DNA from 4 places in the Streptomyces sp. NBC_00019 genome. Region 3 is predicted to be linked to each of the others. Evidence: riboswitches for the same ligand, from Rfam matches in the RefSeq annotation. Region 3 holds a riboswitch; each other region holds the start of a gene.
What was found. Region 3 has a riboswitch for cobalamin ahead of metE (5-methyltetrahydropteroyltriglutamate--homocysteine S-methyltransferase). Riboswitches for the same ligand answer to the same signal wherever they lie in the genome.
Positions count from the first base shown of each region.

Region 1 (5,125 bases), 6.8 Mb from region 3:
GCCCAGGACCCGGCGGCCGTCGAGGTCGACGCCGGTCACGTCGTCCGGTGTCAGCCGGTCGTACGGCACTCCCGAGGGCGTGACCAGCACGGTGTCGCCGACGCGTACGGAGACGTTGCCGGAGGTGCCGACGACGAGTCCCTCGGAGACGGTGCGGCGGGCGGTCGCGACCAGTTCCTCCCAGGCGGGCACCTCCTCTGCGCGCACACTCCGCTTCCACGGCTCCGGCACATCCCGTGCGCCTTCTCCGGCACCCCGTCCGTCCCGCTGGTCGCGTCGCTGCTCAGCCATGCCGCGATCCTGTCAGGTGGGGCCGCCGAACGCGGCCGGGCGGGGGCACTTTAGGGCGGAGGCCAGGCGTCCGGAAGGTCGCAAATGCGGACACTTCCCCCTCGGCTGCGGCTTGGCCGTAGAGCGCCGGACATGCGCGGATCTTCCAGTAATCTCTGCCTGTTTTGTCGTGCACGCCGCCATTCCGGGGGGAAATATGGCCCGTGATCGCAAACCTTCCCGTCACCGCGGCCGCGTCCTTGCCGCGTCCGTGGCAGCGCTCACCCTCGCGGGGACCGCGCTGGCCGAGTTTCCGGCTTCGGCGGCCGGTAAACCCAAGGGGCACGACGTCTCTTCGCATCAGAAGAACGTCGACTGGCAGAAGGCGAAGTCCAAGGGGGCGAAGTTCGTCTACGTCAAGGCGACCGAGTCCCACACCTACCGCAACCCGCACTTCAACCAGCAGTACAACGGCGCGCGCAACGCGGGCCTGATCCGCGGGGCCTACCACTTCGCCCTGCCGAACAAGTCGTCGGGCAAGGCACAGGCGGCGCACTTCGTACGCAACGGCGGCGGCTGGAGCGCGGACGGCTGGACGCTGCCGCCGGCGCTCGACATCGAGTACAACCCGTACGACAGCAAGCACAAGTGCTACGGCCTGAAGAAGGCCAGGATGGTCAGCTGGATCAAGTCCTTCAGCAACGAGGTGAAGCGGCTGACCGGGCGCCGCCCGGTGATCTACACGACCGCCCACTGGTGGAACACCTGCACCGGCGGCAGCGGCGCCTTCGCCTCGAACCACGCGCTGTGGGTGGCCCGCTACAACTCGGCGGACGCCGGGGCGCTGCCGACCGGATGGGGGTACTGGACCATCTGGCAGTACGACAACAGCGGCAGCCTGCCGGGTGATCAGAATCTCTTCAACGGGTCCCTGGCACAGCTGAAGAAGTTCGCCCGGGGCTCGTAACCGTGCGGCGGTTGGGCCGCGCTGGAGGATCGGAGGGGAATCCCTCGGTTCCAGACACCGTGCGGCCCGCCTCAGTTCATCTTCCGTTCACCCTGGTTACCTACGTTCGACCAGCCAATGACGCTCGAACGATTGCCTGGGTAAATGGAAAACTTCTCGCTGATCCTCGCGATTGTGGTAGTAACCGCACTTGCGTTCGATTTCACGAACGGTTTTCACGACACCGCCAACGCGATGGCCACGACCATCTCGACCGGTGCACTCAAGCCCAAGGTCGCGGTGGCCATGTCCGCCGTGCTGAACCTTGTGGGCGCATTTCTCTCCGTGGAGGTCGCCAACACGATCTCCAAGGGTCTCGTCGACGAGAGCGGCATACGTCCCGAGGTCATCTTCGCCGCCCTGGTCGGCGCGATCCTCTGGAACCTGCTGACCTGGCTGGTCGGGCTCCCCTCCAGCTCCTCGCACGCCCTCATGGGCGGTCTGATCGGCGCCACCATCGCCTCGGCGGGCATGGGCGCGGTCCACGGTGACGTCCTGATCACCAAGGTCCTGATCCCGGCGATCGCGGCGCCCATCGTCGCGGGCCTCGCCGCGATGCTCGCGACCCGCCTCTCCTACTCCATGAGCAAGAAGGCCGACGGCAGGGCCGCCGCGAAGGGCTTCCGCGCCGGCCAGATCGCCTCGGCGGGCCTGGTCTCGCTGGCCCACGGCACGAACGACGCGCAGAAGACGATGGGCATCATCACCCTCGCCCTGGTCGCCGGCGGCGCCGTCGCTCCCGACTCCGACCCGCCCACCTGGGTCATCCTCTCCGCGGGTCTCGCCATCGCGCTCGGCACCTACCTCGGCGGCTGGCGCATCATCCGCACGATGGGCAAGGGCCTGACCGACCTCCAGCCGCAGCAGGGCTTCGCCGCCCAGACCAGCGCGGCCACGGTCATCCTGGCCTCCTCGCACCTCGGTTTCTCCCTCTCCACCACGCACTCGGTCTCGGGTGCGGTGATGGGCGCGGGCCTCGGCCGCAAGGGCGGCGTCGTCCGCTGGTCCACGGCGACGCGGATGTTCGTGGCGTGGGGCCTGACCCTGCCGGCCGCGGCCCTGGTGGGCGCACTGGCGGAGTGGGTCACCGGCCTCGGCGACTGGGGCACGGCGGTCGTGGCGGTCTTCCTCATCGCCTCCAGCGCGGCGATCTGGAAGCTCTCGCGACGCGAGGTCATCGACCACACGAACGTCAACGACAGCGACGAGGAGCCAGCCGGCGTGGTGACGACGGCGATCGCCGCGGTCACCCCTCCCCCGGCGGGCACGGTGACCGAGGACCTCACGGCCACGATCCCGGCCCCGACCGCAGCCCCGGAGCCCGCCGCTCCGCCGGCCGCCGTCTGAGCCCGCCGCACCCAGGAACGAAGGAATCACCGACATGAAGATCGACTGGGAAGCGCTGGGCTCCGTCTTCGGCGTCAGCCTCGTGGTCACCGTGGCCCTCGTGGCCCTGTTCACCCTCGGCATCATGGGCCTCTCCCGCCAGGAACGGGCCACCGCACAGGGCGGATCCGCGGCTCTCGCGGTCACCGGCGCGTACGCCTGCTTCGCGGCCTGCGCGGCGGCGGTGACGTACGGGATCTATCTGATCGTCGCCTGACGCGACGAGCGAACACCCCGTGGGGTGCGGGACGGTTCTCCGTCCCGCACCCCACGTTTTTGTCACGTCCGCAACCCCCCGTATGTGGGCCTCAGCACACTCTCCCGTCCCAGGTCAACGGCAAGTTGACGGCCCTTCCGGGCCCATGGTGGACTGCCGGAGCCATGTACGACGGCAGAAGAGGAAGCCGGTGGAAGTCCGGCGCGGTCCCGCCACTGTCACCGGGGTAGGTAGCCCCGGGAGCCAGGAACTCTCGTCGTCGGTCTCGTCGAACCAGGGCGTGGACACCCTGAGTGAGGACATATCGCCATGCTCGCCTGCCGTTTGAGATACCGCACCAGGTCACTGCCCGACGCCACGGCCGGCTGAGCCGATGCGTGCCGATCGCGTCTTCGCGTACGGCGCCGCCACCGGACTTCTCGGTGACCTGCTGCTCGGTGATCCACGCCGGGGGCATCCGGTCGCCGTGTTCGGGCGGGCCGCGGGTGCCGTGGAGCGGGTGTTGTGGCGGGACCACCGGGGTTGGGGGGCCTTGCACACCGCGGTGTGCGCCGGGGGCGCCGTCGTGCTCGGTGCCGTGGCGCAGAAAGCCGTACGTCCCTCCCCCGTCGCCTCCGTCGCGCTGACCGGTATCGCCACCTGGGCCGTCGTGGGCGGCACCTCGCTCGTGCGCGAGGCACGAACCATCGGGCGTGCCCTGGAAGTCGGGGACGTCGAGGCGGCGCGGGAGCGGCTCCCTCATCTGTGCGGGCGGGATCCGCAGGCCCTGGACGCCGACGGGATCGCCCGGGCCGTGGTCGAGTCCGTTGCCGAGAACACCTCCGACGCCGTCGTGGGGGCCCTGGTGTGGGGAGCCGTCGGTGGCGTGCCCGGGCTGCTCGGGTTCCGCGCCGTCAACACCCTTGACGCCATGGTCGGGCACAAGTCGCCGCGTCATCGGCGGTACGGCTGGGCCTCGGCCCGGCTCGACGACGTCGCCGGGTGGCCGGGGGCCCGGCTGACCGCCGTACTGGCCGCTGTCGCCGGGAGCGATCCGCGGGGGGCCGTACGAGCCTGGCGTGCCGACGCCGGCGAGCATCCGAGCCCCAACGCCGGGCCCGTGGAGGCCTCGTTCGCCGGGGCCCTGGGCGTGCGGCTCGGCGGGACCTTGTCGTATGCGGGGCGCGTCGAGCACCGGCCCGTGCTGAACCAGGAGGGGCGTTCCGTGGAGGTCCACGACATCGAGCGGGCCGTACGGCTGTCCCGTCGCGTCGGTCTGCTCGCGCTCGGCGTCAGTGTCGCCGCGCGGGTCGCTCTCAAGGCGCGTGCCTCATGACCGGCGGTGGGCTTCTCGTCGCCGGTACCACCTCCGACGCGGGCAAGAGTGTCGTCACCGCCGGAATCTGCCGGTGGCTGGTACGGCAGGGGGTCAAGGTCGCGCCCTTCAAGGCGCAGAACATGTCCCTCAATTCGTTCGTGACCCGCGAGGGTGCCGAGATCGGGCGGGCTCAGGCCATGCAGGCCCAGGCCTGCCGCGTCGAGCCGACCGCGCTCATGAATCCCGTGCTGCTGAAGCCGGGTGGTGAGCAGAGCAGTCAGGTCGTACTGCTCGGCAAGCCCGTCGGTGAGCTCAGTGCGCGCGGGTATCACGGGGGACGCCAGCAGCAGTTGCTCGGCACCGTGCTGGACTGTCTCGCCGAACTGCGGGGCACGTATGACGCGGTGATCTGCGAGGGGGCCGGCAGTCCCGCCGAGATCAATCTGCGGCGGACCGACATCGTCAACATGGGCATCGCCAGGAACGCCCAACTCCCTGTCCTCGTCGTCGGCGACATCGACCGCGGTGGCGTCTTCGCCTCCTTCTTCGGGACCGTCGCGTTGCTCTCGCCGCAGGACCAGGCCCTCGTCGCCGGGTTCCTCGTGAACAAGTTCCGCGGGGACGTCAGCCTCCTGGAGCCCGGGCTCGACATGCTCCACGGCCTCACCGGCCGGCACACGTACGGTGTGCTGCCCTTCCGGCACGGGCTCGGCATCGACGAGGAGGACGGGCTCCGGGTCTCCCTGCGGGGGACCGTACGGGAGTCGAACACGGCCCCGCCCGTCGGCGAGGACGTGCTGCGGGTCGCCGTCTGCGCGATTCCGCTCATGTCCAACTTCACCGATGTCGACGCCCTCGCCGCCGAACCGGGCGTCGTCGTGCGGTTCGTGGACCGGCCGGAGGAACTGGCCGACGCCGACCTCGTGGTGATCCCGGGGACCCGGGGCAC
Region 1 covers NZ_CP108302.1:2,726,185-2,731,309, forward strand. The annotation lists gene OHU89_RS13080 (class II aldolase/adducin family protein) at 1-291, opposite strand, end outside; gene OHU89_RS13085 (lysozyme) at 488-1,237, shown strand; gene OHU89_RS13090 (anion permease) at 1,382-2,623, shown strand; gene OHU89_RS13095 (hypothetical protein) at 2,658-2,879, shown strand; cobalamin riboswitch at 3,011-3,153, shown strand; gene OHU89_RS13100 (cobalamin biosynthesis protein) at 3,253-4,194, shown strand; gene OHU89_RS13105 (cobyric acid synthase) at 4,191-5,125, shown strand, end outside.
Region 1: linked by a shared signal. The riboswitch ahead of OHU89_RS13100 (cobalamin biosynthesis protein) and the one ahead of metE (5-methyltetrahydropteroyltriglutamate--homocysteine S-methyltransferase) in region 3 are both predicted to bind cobalamin.

Region 2 (5,125 bases), 8.2 Mb from region 3:
CCTCGGGGACCAGCTCGGCGAAGTAGGCGCGCAGTTCGGTGCGCAGCCGCTGCTGCTCGGGCGTGTATTCGAGATGCACGGCGCCTCCAGGCTCCCCGGGACCGGTCCTGTCGGCGCACACGGTAGAACGTGTTCCAGAAATTGGGAATGGCGAGGGCACACGAAAGGGCCCCCGGAGTACCGGGAGCCCTTTTCGTCGGTGCGGTGGCGCCTGAACCGCTCAGTGGGCCAGGGGAGTCGGCCGCGCGGCGGCGGCCTTCTCCGTAGCCGTCCTGGGCGCCAGCAGCCGCTCCGCCAGCAGCCCGAAGACCAGCCCGAAGGAGGTCCACAGGGTCACCTGGACGGCGAGGGCGGCGAGCCGGTACTGCCACAGGAGGCCCGCCGGGAAGTGCTCCGGGACCTCGTTGAACGACGGCAGGAAGGCATACGCCAGACCGACCGCGAGGATGAAGAACGCGCCCGCCGCGAGGGTGGCGTTCCAGTTGCCCAGGCGCGGCGCGAGGCGCTTGCCCAGGATGACCGTACCGATCGCCAGCAGCACGCTGAGCACGATCATCAGGAAGAACAGCGCGGTGCGCTGGTTGAGGGTGTCGGGGTCGCCCACGGCCGGCGGGTTGGCCGGGTACTTCAGGAACGGGACGACGTAGACGCAGACCAGTCCGGCCGCAGCCAGGAGCAGCGCGCTCGCGCGCGGCCCGAAGCGACCGATCCGGCCCAGCGCGAAGCAGTACGCGAGCGCCGCGATGCCGCCGAAGGCGACCCCGTAGACGAGGACGCCGGTGGACAGGCCCGCGGTGGACTGCAGGGTGCGGCTGACGAGTTCCTCGCCGCCGTGCTCGTGGGCGTGGGCCTCCTCGAAGGCGATGGCCTGGTCGACGCGCGGTTCACCCAGGAAGTACGCGACGACGAGAGCGGCCAGGCCCGCGGCGAGGCCCGCGATCATGCCGCGGACCAGCAGGTTTCTGACAGTTGCGGAGTTCATGCGCAGGGGGCTTCCTCGTCGCTGTCAGTGGCAGGGGAAGCCGAGCAGGTGGCGGGCGTCGTGCACCCACTCATGGACCCCCTCACCGGAGATGAGGGAGGTGGCGCCCTGTTCGGCGCCGACGAAGTAGAGCAGGACCAGCATCAGCACGCCGAAGAAGACCGCCCAGGGGGCGATGGCGCCGATCGGCAGTTTTGCGGGTACCGCGGTGGAACCGGTGGTCGGCGGGGCGACGGACTGCGCCATGGCAGGTACCTCCTGGGGGAACTCGCGTCCCATGTCAGTGGTGCACAGGACGACGGGGCGGGTCTGACTCACCCGGCCCGCACCCGAAGGGCGTTCCCGGCATACAGTGGCGCGACCGTGCCGGAATCCCACCGGCTTCCACCGAACCGTCGTCGATATCGACGAGAAGGTACCGCGTGGGAGAGGTGCGGCCAAGAGCGCACGGGAGCACCCCGAGCGCCCGCCCAGGGCCGTTCGGCCCGTCAAGTACCGATCTTGGAGGGGCTGTTGAGCGGGGGAACGGGCGTATGACGAGCCGAGTGACGTTGATCTCACCGGCGATCACCAAGGCGCTCCGGGAAGCCAGATTCGATGACGGCTGCGCTCTCGACGCGTCCGGCCGCCGCCTCGCCCAGGCCGCCGCGGGCTCGCTCCCGGGGGCGGAACGGGTCGCCTGCTCCCCCACCGTGCGCTGCCGCGAGACGGCCGCCGCGCTCGGACTCGACGCCACGGACGCCGTGTTGCTGGCGGCTCTGGACGCCGGACGGTGGCGCGGCTCGACGTTGGCCGAGGTGAGCGCCGAGGAGCCGGAAGCTCTGGCGCGTTGGCTGTCCGACCCCGAGGCCGCGCCGCACGGCGGCGAATCGGTGCGCGCGGTGTGCGAAAGGGTCGGCTCGTGGCTGGACACGACGGCCCGACAGGAGGGGCGCACCGTCGCCGTGGCCGAGCCCGAGATCGTGCGCGCGGCGGTCGTCCGGGCGCTCGGCGCACCGGAGTCGGCGTTCTGGCGTACGGATGTCCCGCCGCTGACGGCGGTCGAGCTCAGCGGCAGGGCAGGGCGCTGGAACGTACGCCTGGGACACACCCTCGGCTGAGGCTGAGGCCGCGGCTGAACCTGGTCAGTGCAGTGTGACCATGAAGTCCGTGCAGGCCTGTGCGCACGTCCGGCAGGCCTTCGCGCCCTCTTCGCCGCCCGGCAGTCCTTCGAAGGCGTGCGCGGTCTCCAGGCACACGGTCCGGCACCACTCCAGTTGGACGCGGATGCCGTTCTCGTCCAAACGGTTCTGCTCGGACAGCAGCCGGCAGGTCGCGTCGCAGACCTCCGCGCACATGATGCCCTTGCGTCGTACGAGTTCCTGTTGCTCGGTCCCGTCCGGATCCACGAGGCTCGCCCGCAGCGCGCACGCCCGGGCGCACTCGGTGCACGCCTGCGCACACGCGAAGCGGTCCTCCAGGAATCGGAAGAGCTCCTGCTGCGTCGTCGTCGTTGTCACACCGCGCGGGTAGCCGCGGTGGATCGTGTCAAACCCGGTGTTCCCCAGGGGTCCGGCCGATTTTTCCGTTTTGGTTCATGCGGGACGCCAGGGGTACTCGCGTGCCATGACTACTGCATGGATGGACGTGGCCGCGGGCCGCGGCGCCCTCGGCGTCGGGCTGATCGTGGCGGGTGTCGTGGTCGTGACGTTGCTGATCGGTGCCTTCTGGCTGGGTGCCCGCCTACGGCGCCGCGAGCTCCCCCCGCCGACCCCCGAGGAGCAGCCACGGCTGCCGGAGGGCGGCCCCGTCCGCGAGGTCGTGGAGAACCGGGAACCCGACGAGGTGCCCCGAAGCGATCGCCGGATGACCCCGCACCAGTCGCCCGCGTTCGGCAATTCCCCCACCCGGACCGGCCCGGAGAAGGAACGGGCCCAGTGGAGCGAGGGCAGCGGCGGTTCCTTCGGCAGCGGCGGACCCGGCGGCCGCTGACCCCCGTACCGCACGCCGTACGACGCACCCGGGACCAGCCGCCCCCGTGACCCGCGCCTTCTGAACACCGATACTGCCAGGAGCAGCCTTTCGGTCACCAGGAGGTCCTCATGAAGATGTTGATCAACGTCCCGGAGAGCGTCGTCGCGGACGCCCTGCGAGGCCTGGCGGCCGCCCATCCAGAGCTCACCGTCGATGTCGAGAACCGCGTGATCGTACGGCGGGACGCCCCGGTGGCCGGCAAGGTCGGGCTGATCTCCGGCGGCGGCTCCGGGCACGAGCCGCTGCACGGTGGTTTCGTGGGCCCCGGCATGCTGTCGGCGGCGTGCCCCGGTGAGGTGTTCACGTCCCCGGTCCCGGACCAGATGGTGCGGGCGGCCGCCGCCGTGGACAGCGGGGCCGGCGTGCTGTTCATCGTGAAGAACTACACGGGTGACGTCCTCAACTTCGACATGGCCGCCGAACTCGCCGAGGACGAGGGCATCCAGGTCGCCAAGGTGCTGGTCAACGACGACGTGGCGGTCACCGACAGCCTGTACACGGCCGGCCGGCGCGGCACGGGCGCCACGCTGTTCGTGGAGAAGATCGCGGGCGCCGCGGCGGAGGAGGGCCAGCCGCTGGAGCGGGTGGAGTCGATCGCCCGTCAGGTCAACGAGAACTCCCGCAGCTTCGGCGTCGCGCTGAGCGCGTGCACCACGTACGCCAAGGGCAGCCCCACCTTCGACCTGCCCGACGGGGAGCTGGAGCTGGGCATCGGCATCCACGGCGAACCGGGCCGGGAGCGGCGGTCGATGATGACCTCGGGCGAGATCGCCGACTTCGCGGTGAACGCGATCCTGGAGGACATGAACCCGCGCAACCCCGTCCTGCTGCTGGTCAACGGCATGGGCGCGACCCCGCTGCTGGAGCTGTACGGGTTCAACGCCGAGGTGATGCGCGTGCTCACCGCCCGGGGCGTGGCCGTGGCCCGCACGCTGGTCGGCAACTACGTAACCTCCCTCGACATGGCGGGCGCCTCGGTCAGCCTGTGCCAGATCGACGAGGAACTGCTGCGACTGTGGGACGAGCCGGTGAGGACCGCGGGGCTGCGCTGGGGCATGTGAGCCCACGGCAACGGGCAGTCAACGTACCTACCACGCAAGGAGATCCAGTGCTCGACGCCGACTTCTTCCGCCGGTGGATGACAGCGACCGCCGCGTCCGTCGAACGTGAGGCGGAATGGCTGACGGACCTCGACTCGCCCATCGGGGACGCCGACCACGGCAGCAATCTGCTGCGGGGGTTCCGCGCCGTGACGGCGGTGCTGGAGAAGGAGACGCCGGATACGCCGGGTGCGGTGCTGACGCTCGCCGGACGGCAGCTCATCTCCACGGTCGGCGGGGCGTCCGGGCCGCTGTACGGCACGCTGCTGCGGCGGACCGGCAAGGCGCTCGGGGAGGACGCGGAGGTGAGTGCGGACCGGTTCGCCGAGGCGCTGCGGGCCGGGGTGGACGCGGTGATGGCGCTGGGGGGTGCCGCGCCCGGCGACAAGACCATGATCGACGCGTTGGTGCCGGCCGTGGACGCGCTCGGCGACGGCTTCGTCGCGGCACGGGCCGCCGCCGAGGAGGGCGCGCTGGCGACGACGCCGTTGCAGGCCCGCAAGGGGCGGGCGAGCTATCTCGGTGAGCGCAGCATCGGGCACCAGGATCCCGGGGCCACCTCGGCCTCTCTGCTGATCGCCGGGCTCGTGGAGGCCGACGGTGAGTGACGGCAAGCTCGTCGGGATCGTGCTGGTCTCGCACAGCGCGGACGTCGCCGCGTCGGTGGCGGAGCTCGCCAAGGGGCTGGCGGGCCGTGGTGTCGCGGTACCCGTCGCCCCGGCCGGCGGCACCGAGGGCGGCGAGCTGGGCACGAGCTCGGAGCTCATCGCCGCGGCCGCCGCCTCGGTGGACCGCGGTGCCGGGGTCGCTGTCCTGACCGATCTCGGCAGCGCGGTGCTCACCGTGAAGGCGCTGCTCGCCGAGGGCGACGAACTCCCGGACAACACCCGCCTGGTGGACGCTCCGTTCGTGGAGGGCGCGGTGGCGGCGGTGGTCACCGCGGCGACGGGCGCCGACCTGGCGGCGGTGGAGGCGGCGGCCGCGGAGGCGTACACCTACCGCAAGACCTGAGGTCAGCTGCCGCGCACGA
Region 2 covers NZ_CP108302.1:1,367,502-1,372,626, forward strand. The annotation lists gene OHU89_RS06705 (acyl-CoA dehydrogenase family protein) at 1-79, opposite strand, end outside; gene OHU89_RS06710 (CbtA family protein) at 221-982, opposite strand; gene OHU89_RS06715 (CbtB-domain containing protein) at 1,007-1,228, opposite strand; cobalamin riboswitch at 1,267-1,420, opposite strand; gene OHU89_RS06720 (histidine phosphatase family protein) at 1,516-2,082, shown strand; gene OHU89_RS06725 (ferredoxin) at 2,107-2,481, opposite strand; gene OHU89_RS06730 (DUF6479 family protein) at 2,588-2,953, shown strand; gene dhaK (dihydroxyacetone kinase subunit DhaK) at 3,064-4,056, shown strand; gene dhaL (dihydroxyacetone kinase subunit DhaL) at 4,104-4,703, shown strand; gene OHU89_RS06745 (PTS-dependent dihydroxyacetone kinase phosphotransferase subunit DhaM) at 4,696-5,106, shown strand; gene OHU89_RS06750 (glycoside hydrolase family 75 protein) at 5,109-5,125, opposite strand, start outside.
Region 2: linked by a shared signal. The riboswitch ahead of OHU89_RS06715 (CbtB-domain containing protein) and the one ahead of metE (5-methyltetrahydropteroyltriglutamate--homocysteine S-methyltransferase) in region 3 are both predicted to bind cobalamin.

Region 3 (5,125 bases):
GGGGGCTGGGGCGTGACGGTGCGCTCCGTGCGGCGGAACGAAGTGTCACGGCTGAACAATTTCATGATTCACCTAGTTACTGTACGGGAGTTGTCGCCGCAAGCCCTGATCAACGATGAACAAAAGCTCCACAAATTCCCCATGCCATCGTCGAGTTCACTCCTGGTCCGCTCCGACGAGGGTGCGGACCTCGAAGTCCTCGTAGCTTTCGGGCGATTGCGGACTGCTCAACACCGAGCCCAGCCAACCGAGGAGGAATCCGGCCGGAATGGAGACAATGCCGGGATTCTGCAGGGGAAACAGGGCGAAATCGGCGGACGGGTAGAGCGAGGAGGGAGTGGAGGAAACCACCGGCGAGAAGACCACGAGCAGGACGGAGCTCAACAGCCCGCCGCAGAGGCTGAGCAGGGCGCCCTGAGCCGTGAACCGCCGCCAGAACAGGGTGTAGACGAGTGTCGGCAAGAGGGCCGAGGCGGCGATCGCGAAGGCGAGGAACGCCAGTGTCGCCGTGTTCGCGCCCCAGGAGATCAGCGCGAGCAGCATGCCGAGGACACCGATGACGGCCGCCGCGAGACGGGCCACGGCCAGTTCCTCGGTCTCCTTCGCCCGGCCCTTGCGGATCACCTCGCCGTAGAGGTCGTGGGCGAGGGAGGAGGCCGCGGCCAGGGTGAGGCCCGCGGCGACGGCGAGGAGGGTGACGAAGGCCAGACAGGACAGCAGGGCGGTCAGGATGCCGCCGCCGAGGTCCTGGGCCAGCAGCAGGACGGCTGCGTCGCCCTTGCGGTCGGTCTGCGCGATGGTGTCGCGCCCCACGATGGCGGTGGCGCCCAGGCCGAGGATGCCCGCGGCCAGACAGACGAGGCTGACCAGGCCCATGGCCCACACCACCGAGGAGCGCAGAACGCTGACCTGCTTCGGGGCGAGGAGCCGCATCATCACGTGCGGAAGCGCGGCGAGGCCGAGCACGATGGCCAACTGGAGGCTGAAGAAGTCCAGTTTGCTGGTGGTGCTGCCGCCGTAGCGCAGCCCGGGTTCGAGGAACCGTTGGCCCTGACCGCTGTTGTCCGCGGCGGCGGCCAGCAGGGCGTCGAAGTTCCAGTCGAAGCGATGCAGCACCATCACGGCGGTCACGGTGACCCCGCAGATCAGCATCACGGCCTTGACGACCTGGATGAACGTGGCGCCGGGCATGCCGCCGATGGCGGCGTACACGATGACGATGGTGCCGATGACGACCACGCACAGGGTGCGGGTGGTGGCGCTGGGCTCGCCGGTGAACTGGGTCAGCAGCGCGACGCTGCCGACGAGTTGGGCGACCAGATAGAGGGTGGCGATGGCGAGGGTGCAGACGGCCAGGGCGAGGCGTACCGGTCGCTGCATGCGGGGCAGGCGGTACGCCAGGGTGTCGCCCAGGGTGAACCTGCCGGCGTTGCGCAGGGGTTCGGCGATGAGCAGCAGGACCATCATCCAGGCGACGGCGGTGCCGCACAGATACAGCAGTCCGTCGTAGCCGGTCAGGGCGACCAGCCCGGTGCTGCCCAGCAGGGTCGCGGCCGACAGGTAGTCGCCGCACATGGCCAGCCCGTTGCGCAGCGGCGACATCATGCGGTTGCCGAGGTAGAACTCGCTGATCTCGTCGCCCTGCGGTGCGGTCAGCAACGCGGTGAAGAGGGTGACCACGACCACGGACAGGAAGAGCACGAGCGTCAGTTGCAGGCTGAAGCGGTCCACGACCGCGGCGCCGGTCGTCACCATCGGCGGTGGTCCCCCTCACGGGGAGCGGCGCCCACTCGCGCCCGCGCTGCGGCCTCCTGGTGGCGGGCGAGTCTGCGCAGACCTCGGACGACGGGTGTGACGTGGGTGCGGTGGTGCACGAGGTAGCGCCACACGATGACGCCCATCAGCACGAACTGCCCGAGCCCCAGGGTAAGTCCCAGGGTGAGCTGGCCGCCGAGGGTGCGGTTCATCAGTGCGGGAACGAAGCTGGACAGCAGGACGTACATCAGGAATCCGCCGACGGCGCCGGCCGTGGCCCGCACTCCGAACTGCCGGTGGGCGCGGCGGAGTGTCCGGTAGGCGGGATCGTGCGCCACCGATGACCGCTCCGTGGATTCGTGGGGGGTTTCGGAGTACGGCGGCGGCGCGCCGAACGGCATGGAGTGCCGTGACACAATGCACCTTCTTCGCTGCTTTGCGCGGAGGCAGGCCAGAGCCACGCTCTGTGCGGACTTCGTGGGGGATTTGTGAATCAGAAATTCGCGTGATGCGAATTGCCACAACGGGGTCGGGACGGGGATTCTCGCAGCGCCCACGTTGAACTATCAACGGGACGAACAAGGCCGATTCCCGCCCTGACTCATTCACACGCTCCGGCGTCCGCGACGACTCCCGCGCAGCCTGCGGAAAGGGCTCTCCAGGGATCAGGTCTGAACCTTCTCTCGAGCCAGGTTGTCTCAAATGCAGCGCACAGCAAGGCAGTTGCCGAGGCCGCCGCACCAAGGACGGCACCAGGGAAGACCAAGATCCACCCAAGATCACGTCACGCTTTCCCCGCGCTTCGCCATGGTTTGGCAACGCGACGGACCGGTGCCGGACTCGGTCATACGTTCGTCGCCGTGAACTCTCAAGACACTCCCCACAGAGCCGGGCGCCGCGCACTCCTGCGCGCCGGGCTCACCGGTGCCGCGGCTCTCGGCGCCGGCCTCACGCTCGGCGCGACCCCCGCCTCGGCCACCCCCGGCACGCGTCCTCGACCCGGCACTCCCGACCAGGCGCTGCGGGAACTGGCGGCGGGCAATCTGCGCTGGCGCACCTACCGCGAGCGGCACCCCGACGAATCACCCGCCGTCCGTCAGGCCCTGGCGACGGGTCAGCATCCCTTCGCCCTCGTTCTCGGGTGCATCGACTCCCGGGTGCCCCCGGAGCTCGTCTTCGACCAGGGCCTCGGCGATCTGATGACGGTGCGCAGCGGCGGTGAGGTGCTGGACGAGGCCGTGCTCGGCAGTGTCGCGTACGGAGTCCTCGAACTCGACATACCGCTGGTGCTGGTCCTGGGGCACCAGTCCTGCGGCGCCGTGAAGGCCGCCGTCGAGACCGACATCTCCGGTGCGCAGCTGCCGGCCCACATCCAGTACCTGGCCGACCAGATACGACCGAACATAGACCGCACCAAGGACGGCGACGCCCGCGTCGACGCGACCATCGACGCCAACGTCCGGGCCGTCCGCTCCCGCATCGCCGAGGAGCCCGACCTCGCCGCGAAGGTGGCCGCCGGTGAACTGGCCGTCGTAGGGGCCCGGTACGAGCTCACGACCCAGCTCGTGCACCGCATCTCCTGAATCGGAGACGGGGGCGCCGCCGGTGAACTCACCGGCGGCGCCCCCGTCTTCGTGTATAGGCTGAGCACGCAGCTGGTTCGCCCTGTCCGCCAGGCAGGCGCGTCGTAAGAGGGAACCCGGTGGGAATCCGGGACTGCCCCGCAGCGGTGAGCGGGAACGACCGCCGTCACACGCACTGGACCCGGCAAGCGGGTCTGGGAAGCGACGGCCACTAGGTGCCTCGTACGTCACGAGGTGTGCCCGCGAGTCCGAAGACCTGCCACTGCCCGTGTACGACCGACTCGTACACGGAGATCCCGGTGACCTCGTGGGCGGGTCGGCGAACACTCAAGGCGGGCACGGCTTTTCGTGCCATCGCCCGGAGTGCCGTATGCCCTTCGCGTTCTCCCCCGTCGCCGGGGTCGTGCTACGAGAACAGCTCGCGAAGGAGAGTTCCGTGACCACCGAGTCCGCAGCCGCGGCAGCGCACGCCACCGTGTACGGCTACCCGCGCCAAGGCCCGAACCGGGACCTGAAAAAGGCGATCGAGGGCTACTGGAAGGGCCGCGTCACCGCCGACGCGCTCCACCGGACCGCCACCGACCTGCGCCGTTCGAACTGGCGAGAGCTGGCCGACGCCGGCCTCCACGAGGTGCCGACCGGCACCTTCTCGTACTACGACCACGTCCTGGACACCACCGTCATGGTCGGCGCCATCCCCACCCGCCACCGCGACGCCGTCGCGGCGGACGCACTGGACGGCTACTTCGCCATGGCCCGCGGCGGCCGGGACACCGCGCCGCTGGAGATGACGAAGTGGTTCGACACCAACTACCACTACCTAGTCCCCGAGTTGGGGCCGGACACCGTCTTCGCCGCGGATGCCTCGAAGCAGGTCGCCGAGGTACGGGAAGCCCTCGCGCTCGGTCTGGCCGCCCGGCCGGTCCTGGTCGGCCCGGTCACCTATCTGCTGCTGGCCAAGCCCGCCCCCGGAGTCTCCGCCGACTTCGACCCGCTGACGCTGCTGGACCGGCTGCTGCCCGTGTACGCCGACGTCCTGTCGGATCTACGGGCCGCCGGCGCCGCGTGGGTACAGCTGGACGAGCCCGCGCTCGTCCAGGACCGCACCCCGGCGGAACTCAACGCCGCCGCCCGCGCCTACCGTGAACTCGCCGCTCCGGCCGACCGGCCGAAGCTGCTCGTGGCCTCGTACTTCGACCGCCTCGGACAGGCCCTGCCCGTGCTGGCCAAGGCACCCGTCGACGGGCTCGCCCTGGACTTCACCGGCCCGGCCGCCGCCAACCTCGACGACCTCGCCGCCGTGGGCGGACTGCCGGGCAAGCGGCTGGTGGCCGGGGTGGTCGACGGGCGCAACATCTGGATCAACGATCTGGAGAAGTCACTGTCCACGCTGGGCACCCTGCTCGGCCTCGCCGACCGGGTCGACGTGGCGGCTTCCTGCTCCCTGCTCCACGTCCCGCTCGACGTCACGGCCGAACGCGACATCGCCCCGCAGATCGCCCGCTGGCTCGCCTTCGCCCGGCAGAAGACGTCCGAGATCGTCACCCTGGCACACGGCTTGGCCCGCGGCACCGACACCATCGCCGCCGAACTCGCCGCGAACCGCGCGGACCTGGCCTCCCGCGCGGCCTCCCCCATCACCCACGACGACGCCGTGCGCACCCGGACGGCCGCCGTCACCGATGCCGACGCCCGCCGCTCACGCCCGTACGCCGAGCGTGTCCTGGCCCAGCGCGCCCACCTGAAGCTCCCGCCGCTGCCCACGACGACCATCGGCTCCTTCCCCC
Region 3 covers NZ_CP108302.1:9,530,580-9,535,704, reverse strand. The annotation lists gene OHU89_RS44265 (YceI family protein) at 1-65, opposite strand, end outside; gene OHU89_RS44260 (cation acetate symporter) at 157-1,755, opposite strand; gene OHU89_RS44255 (DUF485 domain-containing protein) at 1,749-2,093, opposite strand; gene OHU89_RS44250 (carbonic anhydrase) at 2,616-3,338, shown strand; cobalamin riboswitch at 3,395-3,617, shown strand; gene metE (5-methyltetrahydropteroyltriglutamate--homocysteine S-methyltransferase) at 3,775-5,125, shown strand, end outside.

Region 4 (5,125 bases), 6.1 Mb from region 3:
CCGCTGGCGGAGTCCTTCTTCTGCGCGGACGTCCTCTGCGTGGACGTCGGCTTCTTCCCTCCCGTCACCTGCTCCCCGCACCCCGTCTCCGGATACCCGGTGATGGCGCACAGCAGCGCGTTCGTGCCGTACCGCAAGGGCTTCGCCACCGTCGCCAGCGCCTCCGCCGTCGTCGCGTCCTGCGACACCACCGCGCAGGCCGTGCGGGTCGCGGGCGGGGTCTCGCCGGAGGGCGCGTCCTGTGCCGTACCGAAGTCGATGACCAGCGCCACCCGCTTCCTGCCCTCCGCCGCCGGGGTCTTCGCGCAGATCGTCGCGAAGGACGCGGTGCCACGGGGCTTCGTCGCGTCCGCGGAGTCCTCACTGACGGCGAATCGGAACCCCTGCACGTCGCCGTCGGCGGGGACGGCGGTGGCGGGGCCCTGGGTGGCGTAGGTCCAGGTGGTACCGGTGCGGTCCCAGAAGGACCAGTAGCGGTAGCCGGCGGCGTGGGCGGCCTGGGTCGCGCCGGTCAGGAGGACCAGCGCGGCCAGCAGCGGTGCGAGGGCTCGGCGGATCACGGCTGCTGCTTCTTCTTGCGGCCGCTGATCAGGAAACCGACACCGATGCCGCCGACGAGACCGACCCCGACGATCCACCAGACGCTGACGCCCTCGTCGTCCTTCTCGGCCGCCTGGTCGTCCGCCCCCGGGGACGCGCTCTCGGCGGCGGAGGGCACCTTCTCGGGCGCGGGGCCGGTCGCGTTGAGCAGCTTCACCAGGTCCTGGCCGCCGAAGTCCCGTGCGTCGAAGGCGTCCGCCTCGGCGGCGAGGATCAGCTGCGCGTACGCGGCCGGACCGCTCTGCTGGGCCCACTGCTCGAAGTTGGCCTCCAGCCAGCGCACGCTGTCGGCCGCCTTGTCACCCTGTCCGACGGTCGCGAGGGCGAGGACCGCATCGGCGGTGTTGCCGTAGTCGGGCTGGTCCTCGGAGCCGGGCAGCGCCGATGTGAGGTGCCCGTCCTTGGCCAGGGCCTTGACGAGGTAGGCGGCACCGTTCTCCGCGCCCTGCTCCGGGTCGGTGGCGTCCTTGCAGGTCAGGTCGGTGCCGGTGGGCTTCTCGGGCGCCCCGGCCAGTCCCTTGCCCAGCGCGCCCACCACGGCCGCCGCCGTCGCGTCCGCGTTGGCCGCGAGCTTGCCCTTCTTGTCCGGCTGGTAGGCGAAGGCGCCCTCGCCGTCCCCGGTGCAGGGCAGGGCGAACGTCAGCAGGGCGTCGTAGGGGGACTTGCCGTCCTTCACGACAGCGGCAGGCTTCTCGCCGGCCGCCGTGAGCGCGCCGATGACCACGGACGTGGAGTTCGCGTCGCTGGCCCCGCCCGGGGTGTAGCCCCAGCCGCCGTCCTTGTTCTGCACCGACTTCAACCAGGTGACCGCCTTGCCCGTCGCGGTGTCGTGCCCGCCGAGCGCGGCCAGGGCCTGGACGGCGGCGGCCGTGCTGTTGGTGTCGACCAGGAGCCCCGGGGCACAGGCCTTGGCGGTGTCGGCGCGGAAGGGGGCGAAGGCGCCGTTCGCGCACTGCTGGCCGGTCAGCCAGTCCACCGCCCCGGCGGTGGGTACGACACCCACCGTGTCCTGCGCGAGCAGGGCGAGCGACTGCCGCCACACCCCGTCGTACGTCGGATCCCCATCCCCGTACAACCCCTCCGGTATCACCACCGACGGCGACGGAGAAGGACTCGCGGCGACGGCCGGTGCGGCCGTCCCGATCACTGCGGTGGCGGCCAGGACCGCGGCGCTGCGGCGGACGTTCATGATCGGCGGGTGCCTCTCCCTGCAAGGGAGCCAGGCAGCACGGGACATCCCGGCGGCTCGGCTCCGTATACCTCGACGGTGCCGCGCACCGGCCGGTTGCCGGTGCCCGTGAGCCGGTCACAAGTACCGACACGGGGCGATCCGGCTCGCCGCCCCCCGGCAGGAGACGGCTCACGGTTGCGGGTCAGCGCCGGAATTGCACCGGCTTCCCCCCGTACGGGTGTGATGACGACCCGGCCACTCTACCGGCCCGTAGCAAAGCCCCTGAGGGGTGGCTGTGGGCCCGGTAGGTTCCCGGCATGGGGATCATCACGGGGAGACTGATCGGCTCGGGGCGGGCCTCGGACGTGTACGAGATCGACGAGGCGTGGGTGCTGCGGCGGGCTCGGGACGCCTACGGCGACGCGCTCGTCGAGGCGGCCGTCATGGAGCGGGTGCGCGGGCACGGGTATCCGGTGCCGCGGGTGCGCGTCGAGGACTGCTCGTCCACCGAGCTGGTGATGGAGCGGCTGCACGGGCCGACGATGCTGGGGGCCTTCGCCGCCGGACGGATCGACGCGCGGGAGGCCGGGGTCGTACTGGCCCGTCTCCTACGGCAGTTGCACGCCCTGCCCGGCCGTGTCGTCCACCTCGACCTGCACCCGGACAACGTCATGCTCACCCCCGCCGGGCCCTACGTCATCGACTGGGCCAACGCCGAGGAGGGCGATCCCGGGCTGGACTGGGGCATGTCGGCGGTGATCCTCGCCCAAGTCGCTGTGGGGGACGAGACGTTCGCCGAACCGGCGCGCGCGATGCTGGCCGCGCTGCTCGCCGATGCGTCGTCCCTGACCGACGACGGACTGGCGGAGGCGCGGCGCCGGCGGGCGGTCAATCCGACGATGAGCCGACGGGAGGTCGAACTCCTCGGGGAGGCGGAGGACTTGATCCGGTCACTGATCTGATCGGGTTCGTTCGTGAAGTGGCGCGACACGGCCACTTCAGGTGATCACGCCGTCCGGTTCGGTCGGACGGCGTGGGCGCGTGGGCGCCACGGTCAGACTGTTGCCCGTGCCCAGCGAGAAGACTCTCCTCGGGAACCTGCCGCCCGATCCCCGCGGCTTCGTCGGACGGCAGGACGAACTCGGCTGGCTCGCGGAGAAGTTGGAGCCCGGTGGCGGCACTCGCCTGGTGACCCTCGTCGGTGTGGGAGGGGTGGGCAAGACGCGGTTGGCGCTGCGGGCGGCGGAGCGGGTGGGGGCGGTGTATCCCGACGGGGTGTGGCTGGTGGAGCTGTCGCCGGTGCGGGCGGCGGGCCAGGTGCCGCTCGCGGTCATGGAGGCGGTGCGGCTGTCCGACCAGTCGGCCGGGTCGGTGGCCGAAGCTCTCGGCGACTGGATGTCGGACAAGCGGCTGCTGCTGATCCTCGACACCTGCGAGCACCTGCTGACGGACTGTGCGGCCCTGGTGGCGGACCTGCTCGCCGGCGCAGCCGGGCTGCACATCCTCGTCACCAGCCGTGAGCCGCTGGACCTGCCGGGGGAGCGGACGCTGGAGGTCGACCCGCTGCGGGTGACGGACGCCGAGACCCTGTTCGTCCAGCGCGCGGGCCTCGTCCTCGACGCCACCGCACGGCGGCAGGTGGCCGACATCTGCCGCAGCCTCGACGGCATTCCGCTCGCCATCGAACTGGCCGTCGCCCGGCTGGCGCTGTACTCGTTGGACAAGCTCCATGAGCTGCTCTCCGACCGGCTGCGCTCCCGCTTCGACGTGCTCACCCGGGACGAACGGAGTGTGGACGGTCCGCCCCGCCACTGGACGCTGCGGACCACGATCGGCTGGAGCCACGAGCTGTGCGCCCCGCTGGAGCGCCTGCTGTGGGCACGGCTGTCGGTGTTCGCGGACACGTTCACCGTCGGTGCCGCGACCTGGGTCTGCGCGGGCGGCCCGCTGCGGGCCGACCGGGTCGCGGACGTGTTGATGCACCTGGTCCGGCAGTCGATCGTGCTGCGCCATCCGACGGACCTGGACCGCTTTCGGCTCCTCGACACGGTGCGTGAGTACGGCGCCGACTGGCTACGGGAGTTGGCCGAGGGGGACGCCGTACGACTGCGGCACCGGGACCACTACCGGCGGTTCGCCCGGGAGGCGTGCGCCGACTGGAACACCAGCCGTCAGGTGGCCTGGTGCGAGCGGCTCCTCGCCGAGCACGCCAACCTGCGGGCCGCCATGGACCGCGCACTGGACGAACCCGCCAGCCGCGCCGCGCTGGAGATGGCCGGAACCATCGGGTTCCTGTGGCGGCACTGCGGCATGATGCGCGACGCCGCCCGCTGCCTCGACCTGGTGCTCGCCGCCGAGCATGAACCCGGAGCGGACCTCGTGCGGGCACTGTGGTCGCGCTCGGCGGTGGCGATCAACCAGGGCGACCTGGACCCCGCGTGCCGGTGGGCGAGGCGCTGCGCCGACGCGGCGCGGGAGCAGGGCGATCTCACCATGATCGCGGCCACGGCCTACGTCACCGGCAGCACGGCGGTCCTCACCGGCCGCACGGCCGAGGCGATCGACCTGCTGTCGGCCGCCCCTCGTCTGCCGCTCGGGGCGGACTGGCAGGGGTCGGCACAGCTCCAGGTCCGTATCGCGCTGTGCTTCGCGCACTTGCTGAACGGCGCGATCGACGAGGCGCGCGAGGTGGCCGAGCAGGCCCGTGCGGACAGCGTTCGGTGTGGAGAGCAGTGGGGGAGGCCCGTCATCGACGGTCTCATCGCCCAGACCGACTTGGCGCGCGGGGATGTCGAGACGGCACAGGCCAACGCCCGGGCCGGGGTGGTCGGTAGCCGGCTGACGCACAACACCGTGGGCACGGCCCTCACCTTCGACTGGCTGGTCGCCGCCGTGGTCGCGGGCGGCGACAGCCGACGCGCCGCCGGCCTGGAGGGCATCAGCCGGCGCCTCTGGGAACGCGTCGGGCGCGCCCAGGTGAACTCGCCCCACCTCATCGCCGCCCGCGAGGCCCGTGAACGCCTCCTCCGCGACCGCCTCGGCGACCAGGCCTACGAGGAGGCGTACGCGCAGGGCATGGCGATGCCGTACGACGAAGGCCTCGACTACGCGCTCAGCTGAGGCGTCGGCCCCCCGAACGGCAGATGCAACGCCCGTGACGCCAGTAGCCAACTCCCGCCGTCCGAACGCCGGAACGTGTCCTCGTAGTGCCCGACCTGGACCGGCGCCCCCGGCGGCACGATCCCGCCGTGGAACCCGTCGACCCGGTACGTGGTGAAGTACGAGGTCGCCGTCGCCGTGTCCGGGGAGGCCACCGTGACCAGGACGTTGGACATCACCCGCCGCGACAACCGG
Region 4 covers NZ_CP108302.1:3,414,965-3,420,089, reverse strand. The annotation lists gene OHU89_RS16290 (SCO2322 family protein) at 1-560, opposite strand, end outside; gene OHU89_RS16285 (prenyltransferase/squalene oxidase repeat-containing protein) at 557-1,789, opposite strand; cobalamin riboswitch at 1,907-2,041, opposite strand; gene OHU89_RS16280 (phosphotransferase) at 2,089-2,733, shown strand; gene OHU89_RS16275 (ATP-binding protein) at 2,840-4,891, shown strand; gene OHU89_RS16270 (nuclear transport factor 2 family protein) at 4,876-5,125, opposite strand, start outside.
Region 4: linked by a shared signal. The riboswitch ahead of OHU89_RS16285 (prenyltransferase/squalene oxidase repeat-containing protein) and the one ahead of metE (5-methyltetrahydropteroyltriglutamate--homocysteine S-methyltransferase) in region 3 are both predicted to bind cobalamin.